3 regions of the Microbacterium sp. bgisy207 genome follow, and region 3 is predicted to be linked to each of the others. Evidence: predicted binding sites of a transcription regulator. Region 3 holds the regulator's gene; each other region holds the start of a gene.
What was found. The regulator HrcA, encoded in region 3, represses chaperone genes, less so after heat shock. The targets are predictions, from matches to a motif close to TTNGCACTCGNNNNNNNCGAGTGCNAA.

Region 1 (2,262 bases), on a different contig from region 3:
TCGACTTCGAATCGTCGTGCCGCCTGCGCGGCTGGGCGAAAGAGGAACAGATTCGCCAGACGTTGGGGATGTCGCCTGCGCGGTACTACCAGCTGCTGGTGCGGATGCTGGACTCGGTCGACGCGCAAGCGTACGACCCGCTGCTGATGGGACGGCTTCGCCGCCTGCGCGATCGTGGTCGGGCAGGGGGACGGTCCGGTTCGGTCGGTGGCGACGCCGCGACCGGTACGCGCAGGGTTTCCCTCGGCGGCATCGGTACGATCGTCTGATGCCGAAGTCCCCGTTCCCACGCGATCGATTCGACGACCTGCCTGAGGACGTCGGACGGGTGGGCGCGCATCGCGCCGAGCAGCCTCACATGCGTGGGGGAGTCGTGTTCTTCTGGGCGGCGCTGGCGACCGTCATCCTGATCGCTGTCGGGATCTTTGCGACCTTCGTCGTCGCGGGGCGTATCGTGCTCTTTCCCGAGGCGGCGCCCGAGCCCACCCCGACCGTGACGGTCGATCCTGTCGTCGACACCTCCTATTCGGTGTTGATCCTCAACGCCACCCCCGAGACGGGGCTCGCGACCCAGATGAAGGATCAGCTCATCGCGGCAGGGTGGGTGCCGGAGACGGTCCTGGCAGGTCAAGCGGGAACCGATGACTTCCCCGAGACGACCGTGTACTACGCGACGGATGCCGACCTTGCCGCCGCCCTCGGGCTTGCGGACGTGATCGGGGGTGCCGCCGTGCAGCAGAGCACGATCTACCAGCCCACCGACGACCCGGCGACAGAAGCCGACGAGGGCGCCGTGAAGCAGCTGACGATCGTGATCGGCCTCGACCGCACGGCTGCGGGCGCACCCACTCCGGAGCCCACCGGCTGACGCGCGCGGCCCCCGTGTTTCCGGGCCGTAACAAGGTGAAGACGCGCGTGTCAATACTTCCCGTGGCAGCGGTTTCGGCGCGATCTCGGTGCATACGATGACGGTGTCCCACCAGCATCAGGAGTACGCATGGCCCAAGGCACCGTGAAGTGGTTCAACGCCGAGAAGGGGTACGGCTTCATCACTGTCGATGACGGTCAAGACGTGTTCGTCCACTACTCGAACATCGACATGACCGGTTTCCGTGTTCTCGAAGAGGGCCAGAAAGTCGAGTTCACCGTCGGCACGGGCCAGAAGGGCCCGCAGGCGGAGTCCGTGCGCGTCGTCTAGCATCCGCCCACGACAGGTCTCGTGAAGGGACGGATGCTGCCGCATCCGTCCCTTCGTCGTCTTCGTCGCGTGCGGCTTGCACTCCCCATGGTCGAGTGCCAGAATGGGTTAGCACTCCGTATCGCTGAGTGCTAAGACCTAGCCCCGTCCGGGAGGGACGACACACATGGCAAAGATGATCGCTTTCGACGAGGAGGCCCGTCGCGGCCTCGAGCGTGGCCTGAACATTCTGGCTGACGCCGTGAAGGTGACGCTCGGCCCCCGCGGCCGCAACGTCGTGCTCGAGAAGAAGTGGGGCGCCCCCACGATCACGAACGACGGCGTTTCGATCGCCAAGGAGATCGAGCTCGAAGACCCGTACGAGAAGATCGGTGCGGAACTCGTCAAGGAAGTCGCCAAGAAGACCGACGATGTCGCCGGCGACGGCACCACGACCGCTACCGTTCTGGCTCAGGCGCTCGTGCGCGAAGGTCTGCGTAACGTCGCGGCCGGCGCTGACCCCATCTCGCTCAAGAAGGGCATCGAGAAGGCCGTCAAGGCAGTCACCGACGAGCTGCTCGCCGGTGCGAAGGAAGTCGAGTCGAAGGAGCAGATCGCCGCGACCGCGTCGATCTCCGCCGCTGACACCGAGATCGGCGCTCTCATCGCCGAGGCCATCGACAAGGTGGGCAAGGAAGGTGTCGTGACGGTCGAGGAGTCGAACACGTTCGGCACCGAGCTCGAGCTCACCGAGGGTATGCGTTTCGACAAGGGTTACCTCAACCCCTACTTCGTGACCGACCCCGAGCGGCAGGAGGCGGTCTTCGAGGACCCCTACATCCTGATCGCGAACCAGAAGATCTCGAACATCAAGGACCTGCTGCCGATCGTCGACAAGGTGATCCAGGACGGCAAGGAGCTCCTGATCATCGCTGAGGACGTCGAGGGTGAGGCTCTCGCGACTCTCGTGCTCAACAAGATCCGCGGTATCTTCAAGTCGGCAGCCGTCAAGGCTCCCGGCTTCGGCGACCGTCGCAAGGCGCAGCTGCAGGACATCGCGATCCTCACGGGCGGCCAGGTCATCA
Region 2 (2,262 bases), on a different contig from region 3:
GGCCTGGCCTGTCTGGAGCTGGAAGCCGCGGACTCCGGCATCCGCTCCCTCGTCTCGGTGCAAGGGTCGCTCGCGATGTTCGCGATCTGGCGCTGGGGGAGCGAGGAGCAGAAACAGCGATGGCTGCCTGCGATGGCGGCGGGCGAACTGATCGGATGCTTCGGTCTGACCGAACCCGATGCCGGGTCGGATCCGGCCAGTATGCGCACGTACGCACGGCGCGACGGTGACGACTGGGTGCTGCAGGGCCGCAAGATGTGGATCACGAACGGTTCCGTCGCCGACGTCGCGGTCGTGTGGGCCCAGACGGATGACGGCATCCGCGGGTTCGTGGTCCCGACGGATGCCGCCGGCTTCTCGGCGCCGCGGATCCACCACAAGCTGTCGCTGCGCGCATCCGTCACCTCCGAACTCGTCCTCGATGGCGTGCGGCTCCCCGCCGACGCCGTCCTCCCCGAAGTAGTCGGCTTGAAGGGTCCGCTCAGCTGCCTCAACGAGGCTCGATACGGCATCACCTGGGGCGCGCTCGGTGCGGCCCGGTCGTCGCTGCTGGCGGCCCTTGCCTACGCGGGGGAGCGGGTGCAGTTCGGCAAGCCGATAGCAGCGTTTCAGCTCACTCAGCAGAAGCTCGTCGACTGCGTCGTCGAGTACGAGAAGGCCCTGCTGCTGGCCTTCCATCTCGGTCGCCGGAAGGATGCCGGGCTGCTCACGCCGCAGCAGGTGAGTCTGGGCAAGCTCAACAATGTTCGGGAGGCTCTGGAGATCTGCCGCACGGCTCGCACGATCCTGGGCGCCAACGGCATCTCGCTGGAGTACCCGGTGATCCGGCACGCGGCGAACCTGGAGTCGGTGCTGACATACGAGGGCACCGTCGAGATGCACACCCTCGTGCTCGGACAGGCGCTCACCGGCGTCCCCGCGTTCCGCTGACCGGCCGGAACTGTTCGCTCACGGCGATGATCTCGCGCACCCAGACACCTGGCACTCGAGGGCTGCGAGTGCTAATCTGAGGTCAGTTGAGTCACCACGACTCAACTTTCAGAACTCGGCCGGATGTGGCATCCGGCCCCGCTCACAAAGGAGACGAGATGGCAACCTATGACCCGCTCCGCGAGATGGAGCGATTCGCGAACGCACTCTTCGACGGCAACCGGCGCGGCCCGCGTCAGATGCCGATGGACCTGTACCGTGACGGCGACCACTACGTGCTCTCGGCCGACCTGCCGGGCATCGACCCGGGATCGGTCGATGTCGACGTCGACGGTCAGCTGCTGACCATCCGCGCCGAGCGCACGCTCACCTCGCAGGAGGGCGTCAAGTGGATCACGCGCGAGCGTGAGGCCGGCAGCTTCCTGCGCCAGCTGAGCCTGGGACAGGGAATCGACACCGAGGGGATCGCGGCCAGTTACGCGCACGGCGTGCTGACGGTCACGATTCCGGTGAGCCCCAAGGCCCAGCCCCGCAAGATCGAGATCGCGACGGATGCCCCCGCCACGATCACGGTCGACGAGTCCAAGAGCGAGATCCAGGAGACCGGCGCGAGCGCCTGATTCCCGTGACCGACGTCCCCGGCACCGCGCGACGGTGGCGGGGACGTCTCCGTGCGGGGCGGCCCTGAGCGGGTCCGCGACCGGTGGTGGTCTCGCGCGTAGGCTGACGGCATGCCCGAGTACGCCGTTCCTGCACCCAAGCGGAGGCGGGGACGACCGCCCGGCGCGACGTCGACCGCCCGGGAACGCATCTTGGCGGCAGCGATCGACGAGTTCGGTGACCACGGATATGACGGTGCCACCATGCGCGCGATCGCGGCGCGGGCAGAGGTCGATGCGGCCCTCGTGCACCACTACTTCGGAACGAAGGCCGATCTCTTCAGCGAGACCATCGGTGCGCCATTCCGTCCCGATCTTGAGCTGCCCCGGATCCTCGCCGGCCCCCGCGACGGGGTGGGTGAGGGCATCGTGCGCTTCGTTCTCACCGCATGGGACAAGCCGGAGGTGCAGCGCCGCGGCGTCGTGCTCATGCGCGCTGCGCTGGGAAACAAACTGACGACTCCGCTGCTCACCGGCTACCTTTCCCGCGAACTCGTCGGTCGGATCGCCCGCGAGCTCGGGTCCGCGGATGCCGAGTTGCGCGCAAGTCTCGCGGCATCGCAGATCGCGGGCCTGATCGTCGCTCGATACATCGTGAAACTCCCCGGAGTCGCGGGTGCATCGATCGATGACCTCGCGTCGCGGGTCGGCCCCGCGGTGCAGCGCTACCTCC
Region 3 (2,262 bases):
CGAGGCTCGATCCCGGCACAACCTCGCCTACTGGCGAGGTCACGACTGGTGGGGTTTCGGACCGGGCGCGCACAGCCATATCGGCGGTGTCCGGTTCTGGAACGTCCGCCACCCGGCCGCGTATGCTCAGCGCCTCTGGTCAGGGGAGTCGCCAGGAGCGGGACGTGAGGTGCCGGATGAAGCTGCCCGCCTTCTGGAACGGGTGATGCTGCGTGTGCGCACCGTCGAGGGTCTGCCGGTCTCCGAGCTGCCGCGCGAGAATCGTCCCGCCGTCGCCGGCCTGGTCGCCGATGGCCTGGCGGACGGCAAAGAAGCCGTGCGCGGACGGATCATCCTGACCCGGCGCGGGCGGCTGCTCGCCGACGCCGTTGTGCGCGCGCTCACGGTGTGACCCGGGCCGCGAGGGGAAGGCATCCGCTAGAATTGGCACTCCGAGGATGTGAGTGCCAACACCACGGTCGATTCGGTCGACGCCGGATGCGGAAGGAGGCGACATGGTCAGCGAACGAGGACTGCAGGTGCTCCGGGCGATCGTGCAGGACTACGTCGACACCCGCGAGCCCGTCGGGAGCAAAGCCATCGTCGAACGTCACGCGTTCGGCGTATCGGCGGCAACGATCCGCAACGACATGGCCCTCCTCGAAGACGAGGAGTTGATCGCCGCCCCGCACACCTCATCCGGTCGCGTGCCCACCGACAAGGGCTACCGGGTGTTCGTCGACCATCTGGCCGAGATCCGCCCCCTCTCGCCGGCGCAGCGGGCGGCGATCGCGACTTTCCTCGACGGGCCTGGTGATCTGGATGACGCACTGGCGCGCACCGTCCGCGCCCTGACTCAGCTGACGGGTCAAGTCGCGATCGTGCAGTATCCGTCGTTCTCGAAGGCCACGATCACCCACGTGGAACTGGTCGCGCTCGACCCCTCTCGCATCCTTGTGATCGTGGTGACCGATACCGGGCGGGTGTCCCAGCGACTCGCTCTGCTCAGTGGAGCTCTCGACGAGACAGATCTCGCCCGGGTACGCGCGGAGGTTTCGACGCTCCTGGTCGGTCGAAGTGTGCGGCAAGGCGCCAAGCGCGTCGAGGAGCAGACTGACGCGGACGCGCGCACCCCGCACCAATCGGCCGTCACCGAGATTCTGCGAGTGGTGCAGGAGGAACTGGACGAGTTCCGACAGGACCGGCTCGTGATGGCCGGAGCCGCGAACCTCGCCCTGCGCGAGAGCGATTTCCGCGGGAGCATCTACCCGTTGCTCGAGGCCATTGAAGAACAGGTGACGATTCTGCGTCTCATGGGGGAGATGGTCGCCGACGACAACGGCCTGGCCGCCAGTATCGGGCGGGAAAACGAAGCATTCGGACTCTCCGAGGCATCCGTCATCGCGAGCGATTACGATGCGACGGGCGCCCGCGCGCGCGTGGGACTGATGGGGCCGACTCGCATGGACTACCCGAGCAACCTTGCGGCGGTGCGCGCCGTCGCGCGCTACTTGACGCGGCTGCTGGCGGAAGACGAGAAGGGGCGATGAGCCCCGCACGAGATACCCGCTGCCACCAGCGGGATGCAGAAAGGTGACCGTGGCTGACCACTACGAGGTCCTTGGCGTATCGCGCGATGCGTCGCCCGAAGAGATCAAGAAGGCGTACCGGCGCCTTGCTCGGGAGCTTCACCCGGACGTGAACCCGGGTGAGGAAGCCGCGGAGCGGTTCAAGCTCGTCACGCACGCCTACGATGTCCTGAGCGACCCGCAGCAACGGCAGCGCTACGACATGGGTGGCGGGACGAACGGTGGGTTCGGCGCCGCCGGCGACTTCGGTGGGTTCAACGACATCTTCGAGAGCTTCTTCGGCGGGGGAGGTGCGGCCAGGGGCGGCAGGCCGCGCTCGCGCAAGGAGCGGGGGCAGGACGCGTTGGTCCGCGTCGACCTCGACCTCAAGGACGTCGTCTTCGGTGTCCACCGCGATATCGATGTCGATACGGCGGTCCTGTGCGAGACGTGCCAGGGGGCGTGCACTCAGCCGGGGACGTCGCCCGTGCGCTGCGACATCTGCCACGGCACGGGGCACATTCAACGGACCGTCCGAAGCCTGCTCGGCAACGTCGTCACGTCGCAGCCGTGCGGCACCTGTCAGGGCTACGGCACCACGATCCCGTATCCGTGTGCCACGTGCCAGGGGCAGGGGCGGGTACGGGCGCGCCGCACCGTGTCGATCGACATCCCCGCCGGTGTGGATACGGGGCTGCGTCTGCAACTGCCGGGC

Region 1: the regulator HrcA is predicted to act here: its motif matches at 1,307-1,333, upstream of groL (chaperonin GroEL).
Region 2: the regulator HrcA is predicted to act here: its motif matches at 979-1,005, upstream of AC3ENO_RS00845 (Hsp20/alpha crystallin family protein).

Annotation. Positions count from the first base shown of each region.
Region 1 is NZ_JBYIPB010000002.1:226,190-228,451, forward strand. It holds gene AC3ENO_RS02750 (DUF3263 domain-containing protein) at 1-269, shown strand, start outside; gene AC3ENO_RS02755 (LytR C-terminal domain-containing protein) at 269-868, shown strand; gene AC3ENO_RS02760 (cold-shock protein) at 998-1,198, shown strand; gene groL (chaperonin GroEL) at 1,365-2,262, shown strand, end outside.
Region 2 is NZ_JBYIPB010000001.1:179,529-181,790, forward strand. It holds gene AC3ENO_RS00840 (acyl-CoA dehydrogenase family protein) at 1-930, shown strand, start outside; gene AC3ENO_RS00845 (Hsp20/alpha crystallin family protein) at 1,089-1,550, shown strand; gene AC3ENO_RS00850 (TetR/AcrR family transcriptional regulator) at 1,662-2,262, shown strand, end outside.
Region 3 is NZ_JBYIPB010000003.1:238,968-241,229, reverse strand. It holds gene hemW (radical SAM family heme chaperone HemW) at 1-391, shown strand, start outside; gene hrcA (heat-inducible transcriptional repressor HrcA) at 495-1,529, shown strand; gene dnaJ (molecular chaperone DnaJ) at 1,579-2,262, shown strand, end outside.